Regions from separate parts of the Bacillus sp. LQ01 genome, predicted to be linked through region 2. Evidence: riboswitches for the same ligand, from Rfam matches in the RefSeq annotation. Region 2 holds a riboswitch; the other holds the start of a gene.
The links. A riboswitch is a leader RNA that binds a small molecule or an ion and turns the genes downstream of it on or off. The one in region 2 is predicted to bind preQ1.

Region 1: another riboswitch for preQ1. It lies ahead of AC22L0_RS04450 (QueT transporter family protein); the one in region 2 lies ahead of queC (7-cyano-7-deazaguanine synthase QueC).

What each region holds. Positions count from the first base shown of each region.
Region 1 is NZ_JBYEZL010000001.1:822,792-839,223, reverse strand. It holds gene AC22L0_RS04515 (cation:proton antiporter) at 1-1,017, shown strand, start outside; partial or broken gene AC22L0_RS04510 (DUF3986 family protein) at 1,080-1,357, opposite strand; gene AC22L0_RS04505 (aspartate aminotransferase family protein) at 1,421-2,770, opposite strand; gene AC22L0_RS04500 (solute symporter family protein) at 2,962-4,512, opposite strand; gene AC22L0_RS04495 (DUF485 domain-containing protein) at 4,515-4,856, opposite strand; gene AC22L0_RS04490 (sterol desaturase family protein) at 5,079-5,708, opposite strand; gene AC22L0_RS04485 (cytoplasmic protein) at 5,787-6,080, opposite strand; gene AC22L0_RS04480 (LysE family transporter) at 6,100-6,843, opposite strand; gene AC22L0_RS04475 (YqcI/YcgG family protein) at 6,858-7,586, opposite strand; gene cspB (cold shock-like protein CspB) at 7,849-8,046, shown strand; gene AC22L0_RS04465 (DUF2564 family protein) at 8,166-8,414, shown strand; gene AC22L0_RS04460 (zinc-finger domain-containing protein) at 8,448-8,624, opposite strand; gene AC22L0_RS04455 (ribonuclease H family protein) at 8,637-9,296, opposite strand; gene AC22L0_RS04450 (QueT transporter family protein) at 9,448-9,933, opposite strand; PreQ1 riboswitch class I at 9,940-9,984, opposite strand; gene AC22L0_RS04445 (aldose 1-epimerase family protein) at 10,117-10,989, shown strand; gene AC22L0_RS04440 (reverse transcriptase-like protein) at 11,059-11,445, shown strand; gene AC22L0_RS04435 (DMT family transporter) at 11,459-12,364, shown strand; gene AC22L0_RS04430 (DUF6123 family protein) at 12,367-12,627, opposite strand; gene AC22L0_RS04425 (cysteine hydrolase family protein) at 12,810-13,370, shown strand; gene AC22L0_RS04420 (GNAT family N-acetyltransferase) at 13,412-14,272, opposite strand; gene AC22L0_RS04415 (cell surface protein) at 14,395-16,432, shown strand, end outside.
Region 2 is NZ_JBYEZL010000001.1:577,331-593,762, forward strand. It holds gene AC22L0_RS03100 (NEAT domain-containing leucine-rich repeat protein) at 1-1,776, shown strand, start outside; gene AC22L0_RS03105 (class II aldolase/adducin family protein) at 2,107-2,736, shown strand; gene cbpA (cyclic di-AMP binding protein CbpA) at 2,863-3,486, shown strand; gene AC22L0_RS03115 (divergent polysaccharide deacetylase family protein) at 3,660-4,430, opposite strand; gene AC22L0_RS03120 (aspartyl-phosphate phosphatase Spo0E family protein) at 4,908-5,189, shown strand; gene AC22L0_RS03125 (DUF3149 domain-containing protein) at 5,219-6,715, opposite strand; gene AC22L0_RS03130 (MarR family winged helix-turn-helix transcriptional regulator) at 6,911-7,357, shown strand; gene AC22L0_RS03135 (M3 family oligoendopeptidase) at 7,514-9,208, shown strand; gene AC22L0_RS03140 (DinB family protein) at 9,346-9,879, shown strand; gene AC22L0_RS03145 (DUF6254 family protein) at 9,981-10,097, shown strand; gene kinB (sporulation sensor histidine kinase KinB) at 10,109-11,317, opposite strand; PreQ1 riboswitch class I at 11,524-11,567, shown strand; gene queC (7-cyano-7-deazaguanine synthase QueC) at 11,661-12,323, shown strand; gene queD (6-carboxytetrahydropterin synthase QueD) at 12,323-12,814, shown strand; gene queE (7-carboxy-7-deazaguanine synthase QueE) at 12,807-13,523, shown strand; gene queF (preQ(1) synthase) at 13,542-14,039, shown strand; gene AC22L0_RS03175 (YkvS family protein) at 14,088-14,273, opposite strand; gene AC22L0_RS03180 (hypothetical protein) at 14,546-14,689, shown strand; gene AC22L0_RS03185 (histidine phosphatase family protein) at 14,778-15,380, shown strand; gene AC22L0_RS03190 (GNAT family N-acetyltransferase) at 15,416-15,994, opposite strand; gene AC22L0_RS03195 (hypothetical protein) at 16,329-16,432, shown strand, end outside.

The sequences.
Region 1 (16,432 bases), 250 kb from region 2:
GAAAATTCAGAGCTTCTAACTCAATTAAGTAATGTCGGGGTTATTCTTCTAATGTTTATGGCTGGACTTGAAACAGACTTAGAAGAATTAAACGCAAATCGTAATTCTTCTTTAGCAGTTGCACTCGGAGGTATCATTCTTCCATTCGTAGGTGGTTACGTTTCCGGCCTTGTTATGGGAATGGAACAAGGAAACGCTGTATTCTTAGGATTACTTCTATGTGCGACAAGTGTTAGTATTTCCGTACAAACACTTCGTGATTTAGGTAAAATGAAAACACGTGAAAGTACGACGATGCTTGGAGCCGCTGTATTTGATGATATTCTTGTTGTTATTTTATTAGCATTCGCAATGAGCTTCTTAGGCACTGATGATGTTAACTTAACAATGGTTATCTTGAAGAAAGTAGTATTCTTCGCTTCTATTATTTTAATCGGATGGAAAGGTGTTCCAGCAATTATGCGTTGGTTGTCACCACTGCGCGTATCTGAGTCTATCGTGAGCGCAGCTCTTATCATCTGTTTCTCATTCGCATATTTCGGCGAACTATTAGGAATTGCTGGTATTATCGGTGCTTTCGCTGCTGGTATTGCAATTTCTCAAACAAACTACAAACATGAAGTAGAAAAGAAAGTAGAACCAATTGCTTACGCTATGTTCGTTCCGGTATTCTTCGTTAGTATCGGTATGAATATTACATTTGACGGTATTGGCAATCAAATTTGGTTCATCTTAGCATTAACAGTAATCGCTGTATTAACGAAACTAATTGGTTGTGGTGTTGGTGCACGCATGACTGGATTTGATGCTAAGTCTTCTGCAATTATCGGTGCTGGAATGGTTTCTCGTGGTGAAGTTGCACTTATCATCGCAGGAACAGGTCTTTCTTCTGGGCTATTGGCACAAGATTACTTTACAGCAATCGTTATTGTCGTTATTTTAACTACAATGATTACACCACCAATGTTAAAATACACGTTTGGTGCAAAAGATAAAGCAATGAAAGCAAGTAAATAAGTTTACTATAATAAAAGGAGATTGCTATTTTATAAGATAGCAATCTCCTTTTTGTTTTATCTTTAAACAATCTCGTTCTTTTTTAACCATTTTCAAAAATAGTTCGTGCTTCTTCATCATTGATATCATTACTAAATGAATACACCTTAATACCATAATCATCTATATATTCACCCAGTTTCATTTCCTCCACTTTCTTATAAAAATCGTCTACCTCATAGTGCGGAAGATAAGCATCCCAAACTGGTTCATTTATTCTTTTGTACGCCGTCACTTCTAAATCATATCCGTCTTCATAATATCCGATGTGATAATGTTTGTTCGGATCATATTTATCCATTAAAAGTCCCCTCTACTAAACAAAAGCGAGCCTTATATTAAAGCTCGCTCCTCTCTCTATTTATTAAATACGTTCCATCGCCGTCTTCAACGTTCCAACAACAAAGGCAATTTCTTCACTTGAAATAATAAGCGGCGGTGCTAATGTTAAGACGTTATTATATCCTGCTGTCGTCATACCGTTTCGTCCTATAATAAGCCCTTTTTCTTTACAAGCATTTACGACACTTGCGATTTTGTCGTTATCAATTGGCTCTTTCGTCTCTTTATCATTTACTAATTCAATTCCAACTAATAGACCTTTTCCTCTAATATCCCCAACAAGCGGATGTTCCCCAATTTCATCTTTTAGTTGCTCTAATAAAAGGGAACCCATTTGCGCAGATCGCTCAATTAAATTTTCATTTTCCATAATCTCTAAGTTTTTAAGGGCTAATGCACAAGCTGCTGGATTTCCACCAAATGTATTAATATGTCGGAAGAATTCATACTCTCCCTTCCCTTTAAATGCTTCATATATTTCTTTTTTCACAGCTGTTGCAGATAATGGTAAATATGCGCTCGTAATCCCTTTTGCCATCGTAATAATATCTGGCTTCACATCATAATTCATAAATCCAAATGCTTTTCCTGTACGTCCGAAACCGCAAATTACTTCATCACTAATAAGCAAGGCACCGTGTTTTTGACACGTTTCATGAACAGCTTTCATATAGTCTTGTGGTGGCATTAATATGCCCCCGCCTGTAATAATTGGTTCCATAATAAAAGCGGCAATTGTTTCACTTAATTCCCACGTCATAACACGATCGACTTCTTTCACACATTCTACATCATAAATATGCTGCCCTTCAATTTCAGGCATACGGTAACAATCCGGTGGTGTTACGTGTAAAAAGCCTGAAGCAAACGGTTCATATTGATATCTACGCTGCGCTTGTCCCGTCGCTGCCATTGTCGCCATTGTATTCCCGTGATACCCACGATAACGTGACATAAATTTATAACGATGTGGTTCACCTTTTTGCGCATAGTATTGTCTTGCTATTTTAAAAGCTGTTTCGTTCGCTTCTGAACCACTATTTGAGAAGAAAATAACATACTCTCCCCCAAGCCACTCATTTAATTTTTCAGCAAGCTTTATAGCTGGTTCATGAGATTGTGACATTGGAAAGTATGATAATGTTTGTAATTGCTTATAAGCCGCTTCTGCGAGCTCCTTTCTTCCATATCCACTATTCACACACCAAAGACCACTCATACCATCTAAATATCTTTTTCCTTGTATATCTTCAACCCAGCACCCTTCAGCTTTTGCCCCTACCATTGTACTATTTGGACTAAAGGGACGCATTCCGTGCCAAACATATTGCTCATCTTTTGCTAATAATTCATCAGTTTGCTTCGTTTTCATCATTACTTCCACCTTCCATAACAACTTATTTTTCACAAAAGCTGCGCTGGTGCCATGATGACTTAAATTTCTCCCTGCTATTTTCATTCCACAAAATTAAGACAAATCCTACTTACAAATCAGTAATATTTACAAGAAAATGACAAAAGAAAAAAGAGCTTTTCTTATCTATCGAAAAGCTCCTCTTTTATTTAATGTGAAGACGCATCACTAATACCGTGACCAGTATTAGATTTCACAAGAATTTCATCAAATTTCGCTGCATCTTCTTTCTTACTAGATAAAACAGTTCCTAAATATGCTGCAAGAAATCCAAGCGGAATTGAAATAATTCCTGGTGTCGTATATGGGAATATCGCTTCCCCAACAAAAATAGCTTTTCCAGCTACAGGGTTCCAAACATTTGGACTCAACGCTACGAGAACAATTGCTGATACGAGCCCTACAATCATACCGGAAATAGCACCCGTTGTATTAAAACGCTTCCAATATATTGTAAATAAAATCACTGGTAGATTTGCACTCGCTGCAACTGCAAATGCTAATGATACTAAAAATGCTACGTTTAATGTTTGGGCAAATAATGCAAGTATGATAGATAATATCGCTACTCCAATAGATGCATACCGAGCCATAGATACTTGCTCTTTTTCCGATGATTTCCCTTTGCGAATGATCTCATTATAAAAATCATGAGCGAATGCTGATGCTGCCGTTAATACGAGACCTGCCACTACAGCCAAAATTGTTGCAAAAGCAATTGCTGATACGAAAGCAAATAAGAAGTCTCCCCCTAACGCTTTGGCTAATAAAGGTGCTGCCATATTACCCGCTGGGTTCGCTTTAATAATCGCTTCATTTCCTACAAACGCTGCCGCACCAAATCCTAAGAAAATCGTCATAATATAAAATGCACCAATTAACCATGTCGCATATACGACAGATTGACGTGCAGTTTTTGCATCACGTACTGTAAAAAAGCGGACAAGTATATGTGGTAATCCAGCTGTACCAAGTACTAGTCCTAAATTTAAAGAAAGTGTATCAAGGCCATCCTTATACTTTACACCTGGATTTAAAAATGAATCTTTTAATGGTGTAGCTGTTTTCATTTGGGCAAACATTTCAGTCACGCTGAAGTTGAATTTTGCGAAAACGATAACAGAAATAATAAACGTACCGGCCATAAGTAATACAGCCTTTACAATTTGTACCCAGCTCGTTGCTGTCATACCACCAAAAATAACATACACCGTCATAAGTGTTCCAACGATTAATACAGATGTCGTATATTCAATCCCTAATAATAATTTAATAAGTGCACCCGCGCCAACTAATTGTGCAATCATATAAAAGATAGAAATCGTCATCGTATTAAGAGCTGCAACTCCGCGAACTTTTTTCGCGTCAAAGCGTGCTGCAATCATATCCGCCAAAGTGTACTTTCCTAAATTTCTAAGCGGTTCTGCAACAAGATATAGTACAACTAAATAAGCAACTAAAAAACCGATACTATAAAAGAATCCATCAAACCCAGTTAATGCGATTGCTCCAGCTATACCGAGAAATGAAGCAGCAGACATGTAATCTCCAGCAATGGCCAGACCATTTTGCCAACCAGTTAATCCCCCTCCAGCCGTATAAAATTCACTCGCATTTTTCGTTTTTTTCGATGCAAAATAGGTTATGACGAGCGTACCAAGAACAATAATTAAAAATAGTGCAAATGCAGTAGTATTCAAGTTCAGCCCCTCCCTTTTTGCATATCTTGTAAAATTTTTCGGGAGATTTCATCAAATGATTCTGCTTTTTTGCTATAAATCATACATAGTGCCCATGTCATAATAAATTGGGAAAAAGCAAATACCCACGCCCATGTAACGTCTCCAAATGCAGGTGTATTAAGCACCTTTGAATACGATGTTAGAATAGGTAATGCGATAAAAAAACTAAAAAAGAAAATACTCATTGGAATGATAAACTTCTTTTTCGTATTTAATAACAATTGAAATTCTTCCGACTGAACGACCTCTGTATAATTCACCTCATTTTGCAACTTACGTGCTGACGTATCGTCTCGTTTCATTAACCGATCCCCTCTCTTACTTAAAATACACTTACCCCTTGCATACCTAAAGACTAAATTTTATAAATATTCAGAAACTTATATTCATTTTAGACAATCCATGCATTCATGCAAAGATTTTTTGATAGACATTTTTCGGCAATTTCCCCTAAATTTTTAATATACTTTTTCAAAATAAAGTGACACCTTACTTATTTATCCTCATTAAGACAAAAGCAGTGCTTAACGCACTACTTTTGTCTTTTTTTCCTTTTCTAAATTACGAGCCGTTTCGCTTAACTCAACATCTTTTCCGTCTTTAAGTGTTCCAAATATAAAATCGAATACTGGATTTGAAACACCAAACCAAAACTTTTCGTTTTTATAATGGTGTAATATATGTTGTTTTTTTAGCCATCTTCCAAACTTAGTGACGGGACGAATCGGTCTATGAGCAATATAATGTTTCCATTCGTAAACGAGCAGCATAATAATCATTCCGATTCCAAATGAAAGTGCAATAGTAACACTTTTTGTAATACCATATGCTATAAGTAAATATATAGTAAAACTAGGTATACTAAACCATACAGGTAAAAACAAAAGTTTTAAATCATCTGGATATACGTGGTGATCATAATGCAATCTTCTTAACATTTTTAATAGAAATGTGTTTTTAGGTGGCTTTATATGGAATAAAAAACGATGTGTCATATATTCATTAAGTGTATAGAAAACAATCCCAAACACACATGCTAACATGCCAAACCACGTAAAAAATTGCATTTTTAAAATAATAATGAAAATAAATAGAATGCTATACATAATAACAATATCATGTTGTAAAAAGAACTCTTTCCCCACTTTCTTCATCTTGTTTCCCCCTTTTCCAAAAAAACAGCCGCAACATATCGTTACGACTATTTCTTTTCTATTCTTATTCTATTCACTTTACAAATTTGCCTGTTGTTCTATTGCCGAGAAAAAATTGTTTGATCCAAATATATTTTGCTTCGGAATAGTATGTTCCACTGCAAACACTGTTACTTCTCCTCTTTGCACTTCTCCAATAATGAGCCCAAATATTTCATGATTTACTGCAAACGTCGGTTGCTTTGTTTGTAACAATCTTGCAGCATTATGAAACACCGCTTCATATAGTGGATTTCTATCAGTAATTTCTTTTCGGATTTTTGGCGCTAACGTAATTATAATTTCTTTTCCGTCAATAGTGGTTCGATACATAAAAATCTCCCCTTCAATCTTATGTGAACAACTGTAAAGCTTTGTATGCAAAATGTATAGAGTAACCTACTAAAATAATACCTGCTCCGGCTGTTATGTAGCCAAGCGCTTTTGGTTTTAATAAAGTTCTTCCAAAATGTACAGAAAAAGCAATATTTAAATTCCATAAAATAATACCAACAATAATGCAAAGACTGTACAAAAAAGCTTCTTGTTTCGTTACCTTCGTAAGTAATGAGCTAAGTGTACTTCCGTATATACCAAACCAAAAAACAAGATTTAATGGATTGGATATCGCAATTAAAAATCCTGCCATAAACGATTGCTTAAGGCCACCTACCTCTTCTTTTTTATATTCCATATTCGATTCGAAAATTCCTTGTTTTACACTTTGAAATCCTAAATAAAATAACAAGAAAAAACCCGTGCAATACATGAAGGCTTGTACATATGTATACATAAACACAGAAGATAAACCGAAATAAATGAGAAGCATAAATAAAACATCTGCAGTCATTCCACCAATTCCAACAACCCAAGCGTGCCAAAAACCACGTTCAATTCCTCGTTTTAACATTTCAATATTAATCGGCCCTACTGGCGCAGCTAATGATATACCTAATACGATTTGCTGTATAATTGCTCCAATCATCGCTCTATCCTTTCTACTCTCTTTACTACTAGTTAATGATGTAATTTTAAAAAATAGACTAGCTTTCATAATAAAATACCCTTTTTTATCCAAAATATACAAAAGAGCCATCTAGATGATGGCTCTTACTTTTCTATCCTATGAAGAAAAGGACATTTCCCTTTTATTGGCTCTACATCGTCTCCTATGAAATATTGTTTCCATTCACGATGCTCTGGGTCACCATAATGACTAATGTTAGGATGTTTCGGCAATTGATCCCACTTTTCAACTCGCTCACGGACCATTTGTCTTGAATATGCTCCTTTAGGACGATCTCCCTCTAATCCATCAAAAATAGTGCGTGGCTGAAACCCAATAACGAGAGAATTCCCTAAATGTCTAGTTTTTCGTTGTTTATAAGCTGGCGCATTTCCAAATGCGAATATTGGCTCACCACCAAATGAAAATTCCCATAAATAATGGTCTGGGTCTTCAGGAATTTGCTTTGGCCATGCTTGATTATCGTTTTCATGTAAATACTGTAACACTTTCCAAAAAGAATCACGGTAATATTCGAGTGATTGTTCTTCACATTCCGGTTCTACAAAAAGGAAAAAGCCCCTTCTTACAATCGGTCTCTCTTTCATTAACTCTAAAAAAGATAACATTGTATGCGGCAAATGACTCCAATCATTATGAGAAAGAAATGAATAACGAAGTTCATTCTTTTTCAAAGCTGTTAAACCGAAATAACATGGAAAAGTTGGTTCTAACACAACATTTGAAAAAATCTCAAATTCTTTTGCAACCCAATCCGGTATGTCGGTTCTCGTTCTCATTCCTTCATTATCTAATAAGTAAGACTTATTCATTCTTTCACCTCATTATGTATAGCATTCAATTAAGAATATTACATACCCGGCTTGTCCTATACCTATTTAAAAATTTGACTGGAAAATTATTTAAAAATACAAAAAAATAAAATCGCTTACTTGACTAAATTCTCCCAATTCGTGTATATTTAAATTAATCATTTAGCAGAATATTCAAGAATATAGCATTTTTAGTTTATATTATTTTTTTAATGAATTTCACTAAATGAAAATAGTAAACGCTTTTAGGAGGAATTGTAACATGCAAGGAAAAGTAAAATGGTTTAACAACGAAAAAGGTTTTGGATTTATCGAAATGGAAGGCGCTGACGATGTATTCGTACATTTCTCTGCTATTCAAGGAGACGGCTACAAAGCTTTAGAAGAAGGTCAAGAAGTATCTTTCGACATTACTGAAGGTAACCGCGGACCTCAAGCTGCTAACGTAGTAAAACTTTAATCCAACATATAACAGGAGGTTGCCTTACTTGGTAACCTCCTTTGTTATTCCTTTGTATATTTCCGTTTTACAGAGCAAAAACTATGTGAAATGCGCACTATACAAAGGAGGAATTATTAATGGGATCAGAAGTAAATGATTTTGAAGAAGTGAAATTCCGTGTAGAAACAGCACAAAAAATGGTAGGATCAGCAACAATTTCAATGGATCCAGATACATTAGAGCATGCTACTACTGCTGTAGAAGCAGCTCGCTCTCAGCTTGAAATTATGAAATCTGTTGCAACTGATTTAGATGAGCCATTTTTAATGAATGAGGAAAAGAAATTAAATAAATGTGAGCATCAACTAAACGAAGCAAGACACTAAAAAACATCCAGAGAATTTTCTCTGGATGTTTTTTCATGACAACTGTTCTCCATACTTTTTCAATGTTTCTCCAACTGTACATTGCCGTATACAAAATGAATGGGCATAATATTTACTATTTGTCTTTCGATTATGTTCTCGCAAGAAACATCCTTCACAATACGTTTCTAATAAGTCATTTACCTCTGTAATGAGTTGCTTTTTATCCACCTTTGCACCTCTCTATTCAGTTATTTCTTTATGACTATCAATAACTGTTCCTTCCAATGCTTGCGTAGCTAATTGATGTGCTTCTTTATTTTGTTTTCTAGATATTGGTTCACATATAAGTTTTAATTTCATTTGCTTCGCCTTTTGTTCAATTTGATCTAAATAATGGTTTAAATGCTCATCATAACAAGGCCATTCTCCGGCTAATTGCTGCAGTACAACTTGAGAATCACCGTGAAGTGTGACTGCTTCATACTTAATCCCTAATTCCTCGAGTATATTCATACCGTATAGTAACGATGCATATTCCGCTTCATTATTATCATATATACCTTCTATATATGCATTGCGGCGAATCCGGTAGTTTGTATTTCCTTTTTTATAATACACACATATACCAACGCCAGCTTCTTTCGTTTGCACATCATACCCCCCATCAAAATAAACGAGTATTTCTTGGGGATCTTCCTCTACTTGCTTACTTAACTTTTTCATCTCTTTTAATGACCATTCTGCGTCCATTTCATCATAAAATGAAATTTCTTTTACTCTTCCTGTTTTCTCAAAATCCTCTGCAAATTGAAGTACTTCTTCTATGTTCATATACTCTGTCGTTAATTCCGTCTGCAATCCGCGCTTCGTTTTATACAACCAATGAATTTTATATTTCATACTACATTCCCCTTATGTAAGACTTCTTATTTATCCGGCTAATTGAAGCCTCACTTTATTTTATTATATTTTATCAAGAGTCACAGTATTATATTCAATATAATCACATACAAAAAGAGCCATCCTATATAAGGAATAGCTCTTTCATCTATTACATAAATCTTTCAAATTGTACTCGCTTATTAATCCAGTACATTACAGGCATACCGATCGCCATTACTACGAATTCACCTGCTGCACATGTTAACCAAGTCCACATAAATGGTAGGTCAAATGCAAGATGAAGTTCAATTGCAATCATAAACATTGTAACCGTAAAGATAACTGTATTAAAAATCATACGAGCCCAAACACCTTTAATAAACCGCATAGAAATAATCGTTGCAACTAATGCAAGAATAGATTGGCCTACTCCAAATACTAAATCATAAGCGATCATAGGTGAGAAAAAGAGATTCGTTAAAAATACACCTAATACAATTCCGTAAATTGCTTTCTTGTTAAATACAACGAGATGATTAAACATCTCTGAAATACGAAACTGTACATTTGTAAAGCCAAATGGCTGAATAAGCATAGAAACAGCAATATATAATGCCGCTAAAATACCATTACCGACTAATGTTCTAATATTCATGACAAAATCTCCTTAGTTTTTTTACGTGGGATGGTTTCGAACCACGTTATTCTTTTTTTAGCAACAAGATTATATTTTACGTGGTAGCCCCTCTTTCGTCAATAGATTTCCTATCATAAACTACCTTTTTCCTTTTAGACAACGTATAATGAAACATATGAAAGATTTAGGAGGTTTCACTTCATGACAGCAACAATTCAAAATGAAAAAGTGATCGTTTCCATTTCTGACAAAGGTGCAGAATTACAGAGCGTTCGCTTAAAAGAAGACAACATAGAATATTTATGGCAAGGTGATTCTACTTATTGGGGACGCCGTGCACCAATTTTGTTCCCAATTGTCGGTCGATTAGTAGATAATACATACTACGTAGACGGTAAACCATATTCATTAACACAACACGGTTTCGCTCGTGATCTTACTTTCTCTGTGAAAGAACAAAGCGAAACAAAGATCACTTATATCGTTACTAGTAATGAAGAAACATTAAAAAAATACCCATACGAATTCGAATTACTCGTTTCTTATGAGCTAGATGGACAAAGTGTTCATGTAACATATGAAGTAAACAATCCTACTTCTAAAGAAATGTTCTTCTCAATCGGAGCACATCCTGGATTCAACTTCCCTTTATTGGACGGTGAATCATTTACAGATTATCACTTATCGTTTAATGGTTCGGAACGCTTAGAAACAAGCGTATTAGAAGGACCTTATCTTTCAAACAAAAAGCAATTAATCGCTGAAAATACGACTGAATTGCCACTTACATACGATTTATTCAAAAATGATGCACTTATTTTTGAACATATGAATACGAATGAAATTTCGATTCGTTCTCATAAACATAATAAATTTGTAAAAGTAGAATTTGATGGATTTCCATTTGTCGGCGTATGGACACCAGGGGATAACGCACCTTTCTTATGTATTGAACCTTGGTATGGAATCGCTGATGAAGTAAATCCAGCAAAAGATTTCAAGGACAAAAAGGGAATTCAATCTTTACAAGCGAATGAAACATTTACATGTCGTTACAGCATCACAATCGGATAACTACCCTATCCCCTACTTCAAAAAAATATTTAAGTAGGGGATAATCTTATAATTTGGAGGTTTCTCATTTTGATTGAAGTATATATTGATGGTGCATCAAAAGGAAATCCTGGTCCTTCTGGTGCAGGAGTGTTTATTAAAGGCGTTCAGCCGCCTGTACAATTATCAGTACCACTTGGAACAATGTCCAATCATGAAGCAGAATACCGCGCTTTACTTCTAGCATTAAAATATTGCATCGAGCATAATTATAGCACTGTCTCTTTTCGTACAGATTCCCAGCTTGTCGAACGGGCTGTTGAAAAAGAATACGCAAAAAATAAAATATTTGCACCTCTTTTAGATGAAGCACTGCAGTACATAAAAAACTTCGATCTCTTTTTTATTAAGTGGATTCCAAGTAGTCAAAATAAAGTAGCTGATGAATTAGCTAGAAAAGCTATCTTACAAAATTAACGGGGGTATGAGTGTGAAAAGAGAGTGGATTGCTCCTCTTGCTTTATTATTTGTCTCTTTTATTTGGGGAGCTACGTTTGTTGTCGTTCAAAACGCTATGTCTTTCGTTGGTCCATTTACGTTTAATGGTATTCGCTTTTTATTCGCTGGAATTATTTTATTATTCGTTCAAATTATTTTCTCACAGAAAACTTCAAAACAAGAATTAAAACATAGTAGTTTAGCCGGATTAATAGTTGGGTTCTTCTTATTTGTCGGTTATTTATTGCAAACATTTGGCTTACTCTATACAACATCTTCAAAAGCAGGTTTCTTAACTGGGCTAAGCATTGTTATGGTCCCAATCTTATCCTTTATCTTTTTAAAACAAAAAGCTACCATTTTCATCGTACTTGGTATTGTTGTAGCTACAACAGGTTTATACTTATTAACAGCTGCTGATTCTTTCCAATTAAATATAGGAGATATACTTGTTCTCGGTTGTGCAGTCGCTTTCGCTGCCCATATTCTTATTAACGGCTTCTTTTCTAAGAAAATATCACCTTTATTATTAAGCACATCTCAAGTATTAGCTGTTGGTATATTTTCTTCTATTTGCGCTTTTTTGTTTGAAGATTGGGAAAAGTTATTTTCAGTATCACTATGGACGAATCAATCCTTTTTATTCGCACTCTTTCTAACTGCCCTGTTTGCAACATCTATTGCTTTTTTCATTCAAACATCGGCACAAAAACACACTTCTCCAACGAGGGTAGCAATTATTTTCGCAATGGAGCCCGTTTTTGCTGCATTAACAGGCGTTCTCGTTGCAAATGAACAACTTTCTATTTCTGCTATTATCGGATGTCTATGTATTTTTCTAGGCATGATTTTTGTTGAATTACCTTCCAAAACAAAAAAAGAAGCGCAGGCTGCGTGAAGTTACGCTTGTAACTTCCGCATAAAAGCCTTAGCGCTTTTTTTATCTGTAATTTCTTCCTCTTTCAATCGTTCTAATAACGCAACGAAATAACTACCATCAAACTGCAATTGATGTTTAATTGTCGCTTCTATTGCTGCGTTCACAATCCCATCAGACGCACCAGTATATCCTTGTCCAAACATAATAAACCCTTGTGCTTCCTCTGATAATTTAAATCCTTTCGTATGTAAGAATGAAAGATAATCTTCTACTGTTTGCATGTTATTCCCACCTACTCAAAAATTCTCCATCTCCTATCATACATGTTTTTACACGCTATGAGAATGAAATTTCTTTGACAACTTTGTAAATCAATCTTCTACTTCTCTTACAATGGAGGATTTTCTAATAATCTGAAGGAATATGTACAGTGGAACTTATTTCATATTAAAGGGGAGACACGATGAAACAAGCACTATTAATTATCGACGCTCAGCAAGAATTAATTGATGGAAATGAGCAAGAGAATGAAGTTTTTCGTAAAACCGAGCTATTATCTACACTAAATATAGCCCTCCAGAAAGCAATAGATTCAAATGCTCTTATTGTTTTCGTAAGAGATATCGATGTTGCTTCTGGTAGTGGCGAAGGATTTGAAGTACATAATCAAATTCAAGTACCCCAGTCTGCAATCTTTATTAATAAAGCAGCAACCAATTCATTCTACGGTACTTCTTTACTTGAACTTTTAAAAGAAGAAAACATTAATCATATTGTTATAGGCGGATGTAAAACAGAACATTGCATTGACACTGCCGTTAGGACAGCAACTGTACAAGGATTTGACGTTACATTAATTAAAAACGGTCATTCAACAACTGATTCTAACGTATTGTCTGCAGAACAAATTATTGGTCATCACAATAAAACTTTACACGGTCATTATAACGTTGATCATTTTTCTATGGTGCGAGATATCGAGGAAGACCTCTTTCAGCCGACTCATGACCAATATCGTGATTAAATTGGCTCAAAAAAGAATCCTTCATTTAAAAGGGTTCTTTTTTATCCAAAAATTTGCGCTGCAATACTATATAGTTCACTATTTCTTTTTAATAACCGATTACTATTTTTCATCATAATTGGTGGTGTATTCACCTTTTTAAAACCAGCAATCTCTAATTCTTTCATGAAATCGTTCTTTCCTTCTGGTACATCCATTCTTAATTTTCCATTATGCCCTCTTGCTAAATCATGTACTATTCTCATTGCCATCTCATTATTTTTAGCAACGACTGGTCCTATTATTTTATTTTCTGGCGTTTGTATACTTATACCGTATCCTACTACATTTTCTTTCGTATCCTTTACAACGACACACTGCTCACTTTGCACAATTCTTTTCTTTAAAAACTCTTTTCTATTTGTTCCAAACGCATATTCATCTATTTTTATTATTTTTTCTAAATCACCCTCTTCATAATTCATCACATAATCTTCATTTCTTACACAATAATCTTTCGCATTGTATGAGTTACATATGTATTTAGAAACATAACTTACTGCCCTAAATCCTAACTTTTCATATAAAGGTTTCCCTTCATCCGTAGCAATAAGCATAATTGGAGTATGAGCTGATACGCTTTTAACGCACGCTTCCGTTATTATCTTTCCAATCCCTCTCCCCTTATAATCTGGATGTACAATCACCATTCCGATAGACGCTAATTTCTCCCCATATAATATTATTGCCGCGCTAGCAATTAGTTCCTCTCTCTCATTCCAAACACCGTATACAATCCCTGCGTTAAAAATAGTCTCAATTTCTTCTCTGTTATAATCCCACCCAATATAAGAAGATAATGATACAATATTACCTGTTTTTTCTTCCCTAAGACGCTCCACTCTAATTTCCAATTCAATCATACTCCATCCCCTTATCTAGACATTTAAATCATTATTACGAAATCAACTTGTACATGTTTCCCTTTATTTGTCACACACATATGTTATTTTGACCAAGACTATATTGTAAATGAGGTGACAACATGCCCATTACGAATCGATTTTCTACCACCACTAACGGCGCACTCGCTATTACAGGTAATACTTTAGGCTTAAGTAAAATTAGTAATCAAAACCGTGCTGGTACAATCGGGGCAATTGGTGCATTTGCAACTACGAATACTGCTTTACAAGTACCTACTTTTCCTGCTGGTACAACGTTAAACTATACACAAAATAGTTCTACCGCTATTTTAAATATCCCTGCTGGTAGTACTATTCTTTACGCAGAACTCGTTTGGGGTGGAAACTATTTATCTCGTGATCAAAACATTACAAGTGTATTAGGAAACCCAGTTTCTTTTACAACACCTGTTTCAACATACTCGATTACTCCTTCAGCTGTTACGGCTTCAAATCAAACTTTCGTTTCAAACTCTATTACATTTGGCTTTTACACTCGTTCAGCAGACGTAACAACTCTTATTCAAGCGGGAGGTGCTGGTTCCTATACTACAGGAGCGGTTCCTGGACTTGTAGATCCTATAGATGCTTCTAATGGAACAATTAATTCGGCTGGATGGACACTTATCGTCGCTTATCAAAACGGGACATTGCCAGCAAGAAACTTAACCATTTATGTAGCTGGTAACCGTGTTTCTGCAGAAACTGGTAGTGCCGATGTATCTGTTTCTGGATTTTTAACACCTTCAGGAGGACCAGTAAGCGGGCGATTATTTTTAAGTTCTACCGAAGGAGATGCAGATTTAACCGGGGATCAAGCTTTATTTGGACCAAATTTCAGTTCATTAAATGCTTTATCTGGACCAAACAATGCTATAAATAATTTCTTCGGTTCTCAAGTTAATAATGCTGCAGGAAACTTAGATACAACAGGGACATTCGGAACGCGAAATCAAAGTGCTTCTACAAGTACAAACATCTCCGCAGGAAGACAGGGCTGGGACATTACTTCCATTGATATTTCTCCTTATTTAACAAACTCACAAGTATCCGCCGCAATCCGTTTAACTACTAACGGAGACGCATATATGTTAAATACAGTAGGCTTACAAATTAATATAAACTCACCAAATATACAAGCGACGAAAAGCGTGAATAAAAGTGTTGCTGCAATTGGAGATATTCTCACTTATACAGTTACTATCCCTAACACCGGGCTTCTTCCTGCCAATAACGCTATTTTTATAGATAGTCTCCCTAGCGGTACTTCTTTTATACCCGGCACTGTAACAGTAGATAACGTACCACAAACAAATGCAAATCCTGCGGCTGGTATATCTCTTGGAACAATTAATAATGGTGCTTCTCGTACAGTAACTTTCCAAGCTACTGTCGTTTCTCTTCCAAGTCAAAATCCTATCTCTAACACTGCTAATATTACATTTCAATATACACCAATCGCCGGAGGAACAACTTTTAATGGTCTTGCAACAAGCAACTCTGCTGGAACACAAATTAACCTCGCAGATATTAATGGAACAAAATCAGTTAACAAACTTTTTACCGATATTGGTGAAACATTAACTTACAGTATTGCCTTAGCTAATATAGGAAATATCGCTGCAACGAATGTGATATATACGGATCCGATTCCTAGCGGGACTACTTTCATTTCAGGGAGTGTAACTGTGAACGGAGTTACTCAAGCTGGCGCAAATCCCGCTAATGGTATATCAATTGGGTCAATTGCCGCAAATTCCACTACTACTATTTCATTCCAAGTACTCGTTCCTTCTATCCCTCAAACAAACCCAATATTAAATAGTGGAACAACAACATATCAATACATTCCTGTACCTAATCAACCAGCAGTAAGTGGGACTGATAAGACAAATATTGTCTCCACTCAAGTGAATAATGCTACTGTAACAATGACGAAAGCAGTAGATAAAAATTTTGCAGATATTGGTGATACACTAACGTACACCGTTTCCTTTACAGCTACAGGTAATACAAATGCGAACAATGTTATTTTTACAGATGTCATCCCTACTGGAACAACTTTCGTTCTAAACAGTTTAACAATAGATGGCACGACACAAGTGGGCGCAAATCCCG
Region 2 (16,432 bases):
CCAGATGATAACTCTAATTCAGGCAATACGGAAACGGATAATCCAGTTGATAATCAAAATATGATAACAGATAACAAATTAAGAGAACTTGTGAATAAAAAAGTATTTAATAGAAAAGATTTAAATACACCAATTACGAAAGAAGAGTTATTACAAGTAAAGGATTTGTTTTTAAATACGAATGAGATACTTGATTATAGTGCATTAAAATATATGCCAAATTTAAAATCTTTAACAGTTGCGAATGCGAAGATAAAAGATCCGTCGTTCTTTGCGAACTTAAAGCAATTAAGTCATTTAGCTTTGCGTGGTAATGAATTTTCAGATGTAACGCCACTTGTTAAGATGGATAATTTAGAATCTCTTGATTTAAGTAATAATAAAATTACAAACGTTGCGCCACTAACTGAAATGAAAAATGTAAAAAGTTTATTTCTATCAGGCAACCAAATAGAAGATGTAACAGCATTAGCGAAAATGGAACAACTAGATTACTTGAATTTAGCAAATAATAAAATTACGAACGTTGCTCCATTAAGCGCTTTGAAAAATGTAACATACTTAACTTTAGCAGGTAATCAAATTGAAGATATTAAAGCGTTATATTCATTACCTTTAACAGACTTAGTATTAACACGTAATAAAGTTAAAGATTTATCCGGCATTGAGCAAATGAAGCAATTAGAAGAATTGTGGATCGGGAAAAACGAAATAAAAGATGTTACTCCTCTAAGTAAGATGACACAGTTAAAACAATTACACTTACCTAACAATGAGTTAAAGGATATTACGCCATTATCAAGTTTAGTAAACTTACAAAAGCTTGATTTAGAAGCGAATTATATTTCAGACTTATCACCAGTTAGTAATTTGAAAAAATTAGTATTTCTAAGTTTTGTTGCAAATGAAATCCGTGATGTCCGACCAGTTATAGAACTAAGTAAGACGGCTTATATTAATGTCCAAAATCAAAAAGTATTTTTAGAGGAAACAGAAGTAAATAAAGAAGTAAAAGTACCTATATATGAAAAAGATGGTGAGGTTTCTACGAAAATCCGTCTGAAGAGCGATAACGGTACGTATAGTAATGGTGTAGTGAAATGGAGTACACCAGGTGAGAAAATATATGAATTTGGTGTGAAAGATCCATTCGCGGATACAGGAATTTTCTTTACAGGGTCTGTTATTCAAAATGTAGTAGAAAGTAAAGACGGTAATACGTCTAAAGAAGATGAGAAAACAGAAGTGGTAGAATTTAAAGATGTACCAAAGGGACATTGGTCAGAAGAAGCAATTAATTACTTAGCGAAAGAAAAATTATTTATAGGCTATGGAAATGGTGAATTTGGATTTGGTGATAACATTACTCGTGGACAAGTAGCTCTTCTAATACAAAGGTATTTAAAATTAGAAAATAATCTAGTACCAAAAACGGCATTTACAGATACGAAAGGAAATATGTATGAAACGGCTATTGATGCAGTGGTTCAAGCTGGAATTATGACAGGCTATGGAAATGGTATGTTCCGTCCAGATGGAGTATTAACTCGATATGAAATGTCAGTAGTATTACAAAGAGTATTTCAGTTAAAAGAAAATGAAAATAGTGCAGAGAATTTTAAAGATATACCAAATGACCATTGGGCGAAAGGATATGTGAAAGCTTTAGTGGATAATAAAATATCAAAAGGCGATGGGGAAGGGAATTTTTTAGGAGATAATTTCGTAACACGTGAACAATATGCACAGTTTTTGTATAATGCAATAAAGAAATAAAGTGAAACTTTAATCAGTGGGGGTTTTGTTCATTCCCCACTGATTATTAGCCCTCACTAATCGGGCTGCCCGTTAATGCGGAATAAAAAATGAGGAAAATACGCTATTCTTTAATTAAAGAGTAGCGTATTTTTATGTACAAAATGAAATAGGAAATAGATAGGAGTATAGACATATGAATAGCCTATTTTAAAGAAGAACCACGAAACTATATTGACAAAAAAGCGTTCTCATGTGATAATTCAATTAATTTTTAGAATAATCAAAAAATATTCCTTTTACATAGAAAGGATTCGAACCTTATATGAATATTATGCCGGGGGTGACGAAATGTTATTTTTTCTGAAGAAATGGAATGAATTAAAAGATGTGAAATCTGAATTGGCACTTCGTGATTGGTTTTATGGTACCAAAATTAGCTTATCGCTATGTACGTCAAAAGAGCCGTTAACATTCTTAGTAAATGTTGAAGGAAGAGATAAAGGGCTATTTTCGGAAGAAGATTTTATTGTCGTAAATTGCATGTGCGAGTCAGTATTTGAAAATGAAGAAAAACCAGCTGCAGAGTCATTTATGCATGCGGATATTTATAAAAAAAGTAGTGCAGGATGTATTTTACAAGTGCAGACTGTAGATAGTCATTTAATATCAGAGTTATATGGGGAAGAAGGAGAAGTAACGTTCGATAAACGCAGTGTGGAGCGTGTTTTCGGAAAAGAAGGTATAACAGAAATGACAATTCCAATTGTAGAAGATGAAAAAAAATTCGCTGATTTATTAGAAAGGAATGTTCCGAATTTCATTGAAGGTGGAGGAGTAGTTCTTGTTCATAATTACGGCATGATTGTGTGGGGAAAAACGCCAGAAGAGGCGAAAAAATGGCTAGAGGGTATAGAATATTTAATGAACTATCATGTAAAGTTATTAATGATTAAGGGGGCAAGGAGCTCTGTTATATAAAAATGGATGTGATATAGCTACAAGTTAATAAATAAATGAAAGCGTTTTAAAAATAATTTCACTCATAAAATATAGGTCTCCTTATTATATATAGATTACATGTTGACATGTAAGGAGGAACATATTTTGCGAGTTAAATATCATTTTCTGCCAAAGCAGCAAGTAACATTTTGCAAAATAAATGATTCTGGTGAAGAGGCACTGCAAATGATGAACGAAACGGGATTTCGAGCCATCCCGGTATTAGCAGAAGATGAGAAGAAATTCACGGGGATTATTTATAAAGTAGATTTATTAGAAAAAAAATGCAATAGCGGATTAGAGCATGTAAGTGCAGGGGATATGCTCGACGATTCCAATGCATTTATTTTTGAAAAGGATTCCTTCTTCAGAGCCTTTTATGTAATTCGTCGGCTTCCGTTTTTAGCCGTGCTAAATGATTATAATGAATTTGTCGGTATGTTAACGCATTCGAATATATTTGATGTTATTGAAGATTCATTTGGTATGCGAACAGGTGGTTATATATTAACAATTGCAACACAAGATTGTAAGGGAACGATTAAAGAGCTTGGGACATTGTTAAAAGCATATAATATCGGTGGCCTATTTACGCTAGATAACGGTGATCAATATATCCGCCGCGTTATTGTAAATATATCAGATGAGTTAGATGAAACAAAATTAAAGCAATTAATCGGAAAAATAGAGAAAAAAGGATTCAGAGTGAGTCACGTAGATTATATTTAAGTTAAAAAGAAAAGTACCTATCTGTTATATATAGATAGGTACTTTTTTGTCCCACTATTTGTGGGTAGTAAAATCCACGCCTCAAAATTTGGTGAAAGCAAAGAAGTTAGGTGGGCGGGTGTTACCTGTAAAAGCCCAATTGGTGAGGGCTGATTATATGTGAGTAATGAACTTTATTTTGAAACAGGAGGCGGGGATAATGCTAGATCAGATAAGAAAATAAAGTCTGCATGCTCACGAATTTTAGGGATAGAAGTTTCAATAACGCGTGATGTAATTTCACCTGGGGGGCCCACATGCCCGATAGCTACCATAATAGGTTTTTCTTGAATTTTTTTGATGAGTAATTGGGCTTGTTTTGAAATATGTCCTGCTGTATACACATCATCAAAAAATAGTTGGTTTTCAATAATAGGAACTCCTAATTCTTTTCCGATTTTTGGGACGACACTATTAGGATTCGTTTTACTATCTAAGTAAAATAAACCGTGTTTTTTACAAGCAGCAAGTATAAGGCGAACAATTCTTTCATCCGCTGTTACTTTTGACCCCATATGATTGTTCATTCCAATTGCATGCGGTACTTCTTGAATGGCTTGTTCAAGTCGGTTGTTTATTTCTTCATCGCTTAAATCAGTTGTAATTGCTTTCGGCCCAAGCCATTCTTTTTTACCTTTTATAGGTTCCATTGGCATATGTATAATAACTTCATGGCCTTTCTTATGGGCAGCTATTGCGTCTTCTTTTGTGGAAGGAAGAAAAGGCATAACAGCAACAGTGAGTGGAATGGGAAGTGATAACATTTGATTAGTCCCCTTCATATTATTACCGAAATCATCAATGACAATAGCAACTTTATTCGTATGAGCATTTGCTTGAATAGGAAATAAGAAAGACGGTAAAAACAAAACAATGATGAATAATGCAATCGTATATTTTCGCATATAAATATTTCCTTTCTATTGTTATCCTGCTATTTGTGGGTAGTAAGACTCCCACCTCAACATTGGGCTGGATAGGTGGGAGATTCACTGCCTACCCGATTGGTGAATGCTAATTATCAGTGGGGGCTGAACAAAAAAACACTGATTAAAGTTTCACTTTATCAATCATCATTATGTTTTGCTTTTTTATATAAATTAAACAAAAAATGTCGAAGAAAAGTAGGTGGAAAATTAAGAATCCCCGGTTTACGTAGAATTTATAAAAAAAGAAGATGAAAAAAATGTCTATTATTGCGAATGTATTTACAAAGATAGAATAATTTGTAATAATTCTCAAAGTGAGGGTAAAGATTTGTAAATTACAGGGAGAAAATGTTAAATTTTCTGATTCTTCAAATTTGCATATGATTAAGTAGTTAAAAAAAGTCAATGGAGAAGTGAAGTTAAGAGCATGGAAGTATAATAAGGGGGATATGGATGTTTACTGTAAAAAGGAAGTACACATTAGAAAAGCTTTCACGTGATATTCATATGAAACGTGAAGAAATGATTCAACTAGGATTAACAAGTGGGCTAAATAGTAGGGAGACAATTCAAGTTAGTCAAGAATTGGACAAGCTTATTTTACAATATCAATGTTATAAAGAAAAACAAACACCGAAATGGTTTTCAATTATAAAAATACCTATTTTCCAAATCGGGTATGAAGGAAAATCAAATAATTTTTGGCGAATGCTTGTGGCTGGTTTTATGAAATAAGTATAATTACCCTTATAGGATAAGGATAATTATACTATGTGTAACGGAATTTCGATATGAACTGTCGTTCCTTCATTTTCTGTACTGTCGATAAAAATATGCCCATTATACATCTCTACAATTCGTTTACATATGACAAGTCCAAGACCTGTTCCAGTATCTTTATTAGTAAAGAACGGATGAAAGAGGTGTTTTTGAATATGTTGCGGAATCCCTTTTCCAGTATCTGTAATATGCAGTTGTGCGTGTGTTTCATTGTTTTTTACTACAATGGTTAGTGTATCATTAGAAGTCATGGCCTCAATTGCATTTTTGGTAATGTTTAAAACCACTTGTTTCATATGGTCTTTCGAACAACGGATATGAACAGGATGGTCTGGCAAATGTAAATGGAATACAATGTTATGTAAATTCGCCTCAGATTGAATAATTAATGCTACCTCATTTAGAATTGTTCTTACATCATATGTTTGTTCGATGATGGCGGTTGGCTTTCCTAGAATAAGAAATTCACTTACAATTTCATTGATTCGCTCTATTTCTTGTTCAATTACGGAAAAGTAGAACTGATCTTGTTCATCTTTATATTTCTCTTTTAATAGAGCGACGAGTCCTTTAATTCCAGTAAGAGGATTACGGATTTCGTGTGCTGTACTCGCTGCAAAAGTTCCAACTAATTCAATTTTCTGTAGTTCATTTTGTTGTCTTTCAAGTTTTGTTTGACGTTTTAACAACATATATTGAGCAAGCAAAAATAAAATAGACATTAAAAATAAAGTAGCTATACACTCTATTGCAACCCACTGGTATAAGGTTTTTTGATGAATGGGTAATGGAGAAACAGAGACCTTCCAATTTAATCTTTGGAGTGGGGTAGTAAGCATATTAGAATGCGTATCACTTGTGTCGTTATTATCATCGGTTAGAAAAACTACATCATGTTTATCAGTTACCTCAAAATGGTATTGTGGTTTAATGGCATTTAAAGAAGAGGAAATGTAATCAAAGCGTAAACTAGCTAATAATAATCCTGAGAGCTCCTTCTGTTTATTAAATATGGGGGCAGCAATCATAATAGCTTTATGTCCAAGAACGCGATCAGTAATGACTGATGATACAGTGGTTTTTTTAGTTTGGAGCGCGTCTTGAATATATTTACGGTCTGAAACATCTATAGGCTTTGATTCATCTTCAGATGCGATTGTAATGACTCCTTCTGGTGTAGCGTAATATAGACCAGAAAAGCGTGCATCGTTTCCATCTGTATCATGTACAATTTGTTTAATGCCATTTATATTACCAGTCTCGGTGCCTACAACTTTTGCAAGCATGTCTAAAGCAGAAATTGCTTCACCAAGATGATGATCCAAATAATCTCTATATAAAAAGAGAACTGTATGAGCAGATAATTTGTTTTCCTGTTTCATTTTATATGTATGGTACGAATAAAATGTAGCACCAATCCCTATTGTCGGTAGGATAACAAGCAATATATATATAATTATGCTTTGGAATTTGACTTTCAAATGTGGTACTCCTTCTTTTTTTATTATCATTATATATAAACTATGTTAAAATTGTCATGTTTTTATTCAAGAATGATTTTTAATATATTAGGGGAGAGGAAATGGATGAGTGAATGCTCATTCGGAATTCACATGAAGTATGAAGTGGTATTTTCTTTTTATTGCTGAGAATTTAAGTGAAGGGTTGAAAGTTGTATGACATCAAATAATGAACGAGAAGATATTTCTCAATCTTTAAAAGTATTTATTGCATTATCTCGTGTACATCGTTCTGTTATGGATACTACAAATAAATCTATACAAAGTAACGGGTTAAATCCAACTGAATTTGCTGTATTAGAACTGCTATATCATAAAGGCGGTCAACCACTCCAGCAAATTGGTGAGCGCATTTTAATAGCTAGTGGCAGCATTACATATGTTGTAGATAAGTTGGAGAAAAAGGGATTAGTAAAGAGAATCCCATGTCCGAATGACAGACGTGTTATTTACGCGCAATTAACTGAGTCTGGGGAGAACTTTATTGCTTCTATTTTTCCGGGGCATGAGAAAGTTATACATCAGTCTTTTGAAATGTTAACGAAAGATGAAAAAGATGAATTACTTGATTTATTAAAAAAAATTGGGAAGTATGAAAAATAATATGTTCCAAAGGAGCTTTGGATAAATAAATCCAAGGCTTTTTTATTTGTAATGAACTCATGGCAGTCACTGCCGAAATTTGTTGAAAATTAAGAGGGGATTCGAGAATACGTATTGAATTATAATAAAGGTATGTAATGGAGAGGAGGCTCGTTCATGTCATTTAAAGACTATGAATATAAACGCCCAAATATTGAAGAGTTAAAAGAGAAATTTACTGTTGCTTTAGAGAAGTTTGATAACGCAAAAACTGTAGAAGAACAAAAACAAGTCATTCATTCAATTAATGAGATTCGCAACGATTTTGGTACAATGGGAAACCTTTGTTACATTCGTCATTCTGTTGATACGACGGATACTTTTTATAAGGAGGAGCAGGATTTCTTTGATGAATTCTCTCCAGTTGTACAAGGATATGGTACAAAATATTATAAGGCACTCATTAATTCTCCATTTCGTGAAGAATTAGAGGCGTATTATGGAAAACAATTATTTGCTCTAGCAGAATGTGATTTAAAAACATATTCAGATGAAGTCGTGAAAGATTTACAATTAGAAAATAAATTATCATCGCAATATACACAGTTATTAGCATCTGCAAAAATTGACTTTGCTGGAGAAGAAAGAACGTTATCGCAACTGATTCCGTTTATGCAAGGAAAAGAAAGAAGCGAACGTAAAGCAGCAAGTGAAGCATACTACGGATTTTTAGCTGGAAATGAGGAAGAACTAGATCGTATTTATGATGAGCTTGTTAAAGTGAGAACGAAAATCGCAAAATCTTTAGGTTTCAAAAACTTTGTTGAACTTGGATATGCAAGAATGTACCGTACAGATTATAATGCGGAGATGGTGGCTAATTACCGTCAGCAAGTGCTAGATTATATCGTTCCCGTTACAACGGAATTAAGAAAGCGACAACAAGCACGTATCGGTGTAGAGAAGTTAGCTTATTACGACGAAAACTTTGAGTTTGCTACAGGTAACCCAACTCCAAAAGGAGATGCGGATTGGATTGTTGATCATGGAAAGACAATGTATAAAGAGTTATCGATTGAAACAGATGAATTTTTCAATTTCATGCTAGATAATGATTTATTAGATTTAGTTGCGAAAAAAGGAAAAGCTGGTGGCGGATATTGTACATATATTGAGAATTATAAAGCACCATTTATTTTCTCAAACTTCAATGGAACATCTGGTGACATTGATGTATTAACACATGAAGCAGGTCATGCTTTCCAAGTATATGAAAGTCGTAAATTTGAAATTCCAGAATATAATTGGCCAACATATGAGGCATGTGAAATCCACTCTATGAGTATGGAATTCTTTACATGGCCATGGATGAAGCTATTCTTTGAAGAAGATGCAGATAAATATTACTTCTCTCACTTAAGTTCAGCACTTCTGTTTTTACCTTATGGTGTATCTGTTGATGAATATCAACATTATGTATATGAAAATCCTGAAGCATCACCTGAAGAGCGTAAGACAGCATGGCGTAACATAGAGAAGAAATATTTACCACATCGTGATTATGAGGATAATGATTATTTAGAGCGCGGTGGTTTTTGGCAACGTCAAGGGCATATTTATAGCTCACCGTTCTATTATATTGATTACACGCTTGCTCAAATTTGTGCGCTACAATTTTGGAAACGTGCAAGAGATAATAGACAAGAGGCTTGGGAAGATTATGTGAATCTGTGCCAACAAGGTGGAAGTAAATCGTTCTTAGAATTAGTAGAAGTTGCAAATTTAACATCACCATTTGCTGAAGGCTGTGTGAAAAGTGTTATTACAGAAATTGAAGCATGGTTACATGCGATTGACGACACAAAATTGTAAAAAACATGCGCTTTTTTTCACATGTTTAACATCGACATAATGGGAAAATGATGAGATAATAAAAGAAAATTCAGAATACTAAAGAGGTGTTTCTAATAAGGAGCACCTCTTTTCACAAACAAAAGGGGGGAACAAGTATGCTTCAATCTAATATGGATGTAAGTTTAGAAAGTTTAGTAAACTCATTACAGTCTACTCGAAGCACGCTATTATCAGAAATTGAAATGTTAAATGACACAGAAGTGAATGTAAAGCCACGCCGTGATAAATGGAGCATTATTCAAATTTTACACCACTTGCATTTAGTTGAACAATCTGTCACGTCTGCCCTTGTATATGCTTTACAAAAAAAGGAAAGAAACATGACTCCATTTAAAGACCTCCAACTTACGCTTGATCGCACACATAAACGAGAAGCTCCTCAGCAAATGCAACCAACAGAAACTTTAATGAAAAAACAGCAAGGAATTCAATTGCTAGAACATTCACGCCAAGAACTATTACACGCGCTTCATAGTGTTATAGATGAAAAAGATTTATTTGAAAATGGATTAAAGCATCCTGTTTTTAATGATCTGAATTTGTATCAATGGGTTCAATTTCTTGATTTGCATGAACAAAGACATCTTACGCAGTTAAAAGAGGCGAAACATGCAATTTTGCAACGCTAAAGTGGAAGAAGTGGGAAACCACTTCTTTTTTGATACGTGCATAGTTTTCTTTCTTATTTTGGAATACTACATGGAGAAAGAAAAGAAGGAGTTGAAAAAACATGTCTAAGAAGAAGCGAGAAGAAGAGCGCGCCTGGAAAGCACGTAAAGAAAATCAACAACCGCACGGAAAAGTGAAAGCTTTTGCTGAATTAGTTGAAGGAACAGAAAAAACGTGATGAGTATTTCATCACGTTTTTTGTATGAGTGGAAAAGTTAATAAAAAGGTTGTACCGATTCCTTTTTCACTTATAATATCAATTTTTCCATTCATAGCTTGAACAACACTGAATACGACCATCATTCCAAGTCCAGTACCTTTTTCTTTCGTTGAATAAAAAGGAGAGCCAAGACGTTTTACTTGTTCTGAATCCATACCGACTCCTGTATCTTTTATATATAACTGAATATGCTTATGATCAGGAACTAATGTGAAATAAAGATCACCGCCTTTTGGCATAGCCTCAATGCAATTTTTTAAAATATTTAATAAACATTGATTTAGTTTTTGCTTTTCACCAGCGATAAAAAAAGAAGTGCTTTGCTTTATATAATGAGTACGTACATTTGTTAAATTAGTAAGCGGTGTAATTAACGACAATGCATGTAGTAATTCTTCTTCTAACTGTAATGTTTGTTCTTTTTCAATGCTTGGTTTAGCAAAGGTTAAATAATCTGTAAGAACATGATTTGCTTGTTCGATGCCGTTAATGGCAATGTCGATATACAATTTTCGTTCCTGCTCAGTACATGTATCTGATTGTAACAGTTGTAAAAAACCTTTCGTTGAAGTTAATGGATTGCGAATTTCATGAGAGATAGACGCTGCCATTTCACCAATTAAATGAAACTTTTCAGCATTTATAAGTTCGTTTTGGAGACGAACTTGAGTTTGTAATATGTGCAGTAAATATAAAATTAGAATCGTACCAAGCATTGAACATAACTCATACACAATAATATGCAGTATATAATCAGTCTTATTTGTAACCTTTGAAAGGAAGAAGGGTATCCAACTAAATCCGTATGTGAGACTGTAGATAATAGCAAGTGCTATTTTTATACGATTAGAAGTTTGATTAAAAAATTTATATGTTAATAGTAGAACAATAAATAGAAGAACAGAACCGATAAGAGATGGGAAAACACCTACCCCACCTAATAATAAGCGATATATGTTTAATACAACTAAGATAGAACCACCAGCAATAGGCCCTCCCGTTAATGTACCGACAATTAATACAATATGGCGCATATCAAATTGAAAACCATTATTTGTTTTTGCTGCAAATGTAATACAGAGTACGGTAGCAAGGCAACAGAGTACAATGAATATAGCTGAATTTAATTTAGGAGAGCGTTTCCCTTTTTGATTCCAAAATAAATGATATACGAGCATTGTAATCAGGATGAATAATATATTTAAAAAGAGATAAATAATAAAGGATTTCAGTGGGATGCCTCCTCTCTTCTTAGATTAAATTAATCATACTATAAAATGAAAGAAATGAAATAATAAATAGCGGAAAAATCAGAAATTTTTACGCTAGTATACAATATGTTACAATAAGCTGTGTCAATGAAAGAAGAAATTCCGTGCATCGCGCGGGAGAGGTTCGCGAACTCCCTCTATAAAAAACTATGGAAACAACAATATCCTTAGGTATTGTTTTGTTTTTTTATTGTGACAGTTCAAGAACGTTCTTTCTTCTTATTTATAGTAGAGAAGGAGAATGAGTGAAATGAAAAAAGAAAAAGCAGTTGTTGTTTTTAGTGGAGGACAAGATAGTACGACATGTTTATTTTGGGCAATAGAGCAGTTTGCAGAGGTAGAAGCTGTAACGTTTAATTACAATCAACGTCATAAGCTAGAAATTGATTGTGCAGCGGAAATTGCAAAAGAACTAGGAATAAAGCATACGGTACTAGATATGAGTCTATTAAATCAACTTGCTCCAAATGCGTTAACCAGAACGGATATGGAGATTACACATGAAGAAGGTGAATTGCCATCGACATTTGTAGATGGACGAAATTTACTCTTCTTATCATTTGCTGCTGTATTAGCAAAACAAGTTGGAGCACGTCATATTGTAACGGGTGTATGTGAAACTGATTTCAGTGGTTATCCAGACTGCCGTGACGTGTTTGTGAAATCGTTAAATGTTACTTTAAATTTATCTATGGATTACCCGTTTGTCATTCACACGCCACTTATGTGGATTGATAAGGCTGAAACATGGAAATTATCAGATGAACTTGGAGCATTTGAGTTTGTTCGAGAAAAAACATTAACATGTTATAACGGAATCATTGGTGATGGTTGCGGTGAATGTCCAGCATGTCAACTTCGTAAAACAGGATTAGATACGTACCTACAAGAACGCGAAGGAGCGAATAACTAATGGATAACTTTTTTGGATTTCGCATCGTAGAGAATTTGCAAAAAATGGACAAGGATATTCAGCGTAAACAACTCAAATACCATAATAAAAGAGTAATGGTCAGCAAGGAATTTACATTTGATGCAGCACACCATTTACACTGTTATGAAGGGAAATGTAAAAACTTACACGGTCACACATATAAAGTTGTATTTGGAATTAGTGGATATGTAAATGAAATAGGTCTTGCAATTGACTTTGGAGATATAAAAGAAATTTGGAAAAATGAAATCGAAATTTATCTAGATCATCGTTATTTAAACGAAACGTTACCTGCAATGAATACGACTGCTGAAAATATGGTCGTTTGGATTTATGAAAAGATGGCAGAAGCACTAACAAAAGAGAATCGAGTGAACGAATATAAAGGAGCTCGCGTTGAATTTGTTCGTCTATTTGAGACGCCGACTAGTTATGCGGAAGTAAGACGGGAGTGGATGCTTGATGAGTAAAATCCCTGTCTTAGAAATATTCGGTCCGACTATTCAAGGTGAAGGAATGGTTGTAGGGCAAAAAACAATGTTTATTCGTACAGCTGGTTGTGATTATAGCTGTGCTTGGTGTGATTCTGCTTTTACGTGGGATGGATCAGCTAAAGATCAAATTAGACAGATGACACCAGAAGATATTTGGGATGAGCTTGTTGCAATTGGAGGAGAAAATTTTTCTCATGTTACGATTTCAGGTGGAAATCCGGCATTACTGAAAAATATTGAGTTTCTTCTTTCTATATTAAAAGAAAATGGAATGCGAACGGCAATTGAAACGCAAGGGAGTAAATGGCAAGATTGGTTACTTCAAATTGATGAGGTAACAATTTCTCCAAAACCACCAAGTTCAACGATGAAAACAGATTTTCATAAGTTAGATGCTATTATTCAGAAACTAGCAGGAAAAGATATTAGTTTAAAAGTAGTAGTATTCGATGATCATGATTTTGAATATGCAGTTAAGATGCACGAACGTTATCCAAAGGTACCATTTTTCTTACAAGTAGGAAACGATGATACAAAAACAGTGGATGATGCGATGCTTATAAAAAATTTATTAGATAAGTATGAATGGCTGATTGATAAAGCTGTAAATTGTAAAGAGATGAATGATGCAAAAGTATTGCCTCAGCTTCATGCGTTAGTATGGGGAAATAAGCGCGGCGTATAACGAGAAGGGATGTTTAAAATGACAGGAAGATTAGATGAAGATTTAAAAGATGTAACATTACTAGGGAATCAAAATACAAAATATTTATTTGAATATAGCCCAGAAATATTAGAGGTGTTTGATAATAATCATCCAAACCGTGATTATTTTGTAAAATTCAATTGTCCTGAATTTACAAGTTTATGCCCGAAAACAGGACAACCAGATTTTGCAACAATTTATATTAGCTATATTCCAGAGCAAAAAATGGTAGAGAGTAAATCTTTAAAGTTGTATTTATTTAGTTTCCGCAATCATGGTGATTTCCACGAAGATTGCATGAACGTTATTATGAACGATTTAATTAAATTAATGGATCCGCGTTATATTGAGGTATGGGGGAAATTCACACCACGTGGTGGCATTTCAATTGATCCATACTGCAACTACGGGCGCCCAGGTACGAAGTATGAACAAATGGCTGACTACCGCATGATGAACCACGATCTATATCCGGAAACAATTGATAATCGTTAATAGAAAGAAAGGGCCTGTATAGTATACAGGCCCTTTCTTTCTATTATATTATGCATTTTGATTAATGACAGTATAGTTTTTATGACTTACAACTGTAAGAGGTTCCATATCTAGTTCTCTAAAATTCTTCATAATTGTTATATCAACAATAACAGAGTTTTGATTTACTTTTTGAACACGGCCTTGCATTCCACCTTTAAATTCGATGATATCTCCAGTTTCTGCGATCTGCATAAGCAACTCTCCTTGTTACAGTTTTCCCAAAAAAAGAATAAATTTGGGTTTTTTTATTTCCTCCTATTTTGAACCATATTTCCTACTTTGTAAATGTTTCCAAAGTAAAAATTCGAAAAATATTCACTTTTTGTAAGAAAATATGTAGAAAATCCATGTTTTTTAGAAAAAATAGCAAAAATGCGAGAATCTTTATATCGAGGTATAATGAAAAAGTAGAATAACCTGCTGAAGTGGGAGAAATTAGAGGCGGTAAAATGATGTTTGAATTTGTGGGGAGTGTTATAGCTTTAATTTTATTTTTATTTTCTTATATGCATTTAAAAAAGATTCGTCAATATGATACGAGTACATATTTTGATGGGATGGATGGTATCCATGCTTCGATAACACATGATAGTGGTGGAGAGATGTAAAGGGATATAACTTTATTTTCTTGCGTGGTATGATGTTTAGAACTAGTGCATAATAGAGTTCATAAGTGATGAATGGAGAGTGAAAAGAATGAAGATTTCTTTTATTCGTCATGGTTGTTTAAGTCGTATAAGAGAACCGATGACAATTAATTCATTTCACGAATGGATGAAACAGTATGATTCCGAGTCAATGATACAAAAAGCTAAAATGCCGATAGAAACAATAGAGGCAATTGAAGCAGCGAAATTTGTCTTAACAAGTGATCAAAGGCGTGCTGTACAATCAGCAGCTGAATTGACGGATTCTTTATCTTTTATGCAAAATTCTCTTTTTAGAGAAGCTGAAGTTCCTTCATGCTTTTTTGCTCCGAAGTGGTTGAAATGCACAATTAAGGTATGGATGTTCATTGGACGAACATTATGGATACTTGGCTACCATAAAGATGTTGAGTCTTATAAGGAAGTAAGAGAGAGGGTAAGGCAAGCGGCTTACCTGTTACATCGTTATGCTCTCGTACATGGAAGTATAGCTCTTGTAGGTCATAATTATGTGAATGTAATGATTGGTGCCGAACTGAGAGCGATGGGATGGTCTGGTTCTCCTATTTTGCACAGAGAGCCATGGGGATGTACAACATATACGTTTCACGAGGCGATGGATGGAAATATATTAAATACAAATTTAACATAAAAGCACACGATTTATATAAATCGTGTGCTTTCTTTTTAAGATATAGAAATTTTGACGTTTAATGGTTTTACGAGATGAGCATAAGGTTCCCCTACTAGCATAACAATTTCATCTTTTTTATAACCTAACTTTTCGTATAGTGAATAGGCGCGTTTGTTTTCTAAATTAACAAGTAAAGCGATTTTTTTATGCCCTTTTTCAGTTGCATAGATTTCGGCAGCTTCAATTAATTTAGAACCTATCCCTTTTCCGCCGTGTGCACTTGAAACTGATAATGTATCAATGTAATACTCATCAAGCTCAGCTTCTTTTTCTAACGTAATTGATTCATCTTTATGTAATGCTCTTAAGTGATGTACAATTGGTGCGTCAAGCTGTGTTGCTTCACTACCGTGATAAGCGACAATAATTCCAACTGCACTCTCGTCTTGTTCATAGACAAAACAGTTTTCGTAGCTCAGACGGTTATTTTCTTTTGAGAACCATGTCTCAAGTCCTAGTAATACTTCTGCTTCAACTGTGCTACCTGTGATTTTTTCAGCAATTTCATGCAGAGCATTATACAATAAAGGAGCTATTGCCATTGCATCTGTCTTTTTTGCTTTCCGAATCATAGTATCCCTCCTAGTTCTATTTGTATATTGTAGCATAGTGGTATGGAACTTTGCATAATTGAATGCCGAAATGTTTGATATAGAGAAGTAGCTATGTTAGTATATGATATTTAGTGGACATATAGTAAAACAATATTGTTTGCGAAATAACGAAAATAAAATCATGGCATAACAACGAGATAAAGTGAAACGTTAATCAGTAAGATTTTTTGTTCATTCTACGACTGATTAGTAGTCAACACCAATCGGACTACCTGCAAATAGCGGGATAAATTTACAGTTGTTGACCTATAGAATATAAGATAAAATAAAATATTGCAGAGAGGTGAAATACATGGATAAAGAATTAGCAAATACAATTTTAGATCAGCTAAAAAATGGTGAAATAAAGGAGTATGTTGTTACGAAAGATGTATTTTATACGTTCAGAGAAGTTGT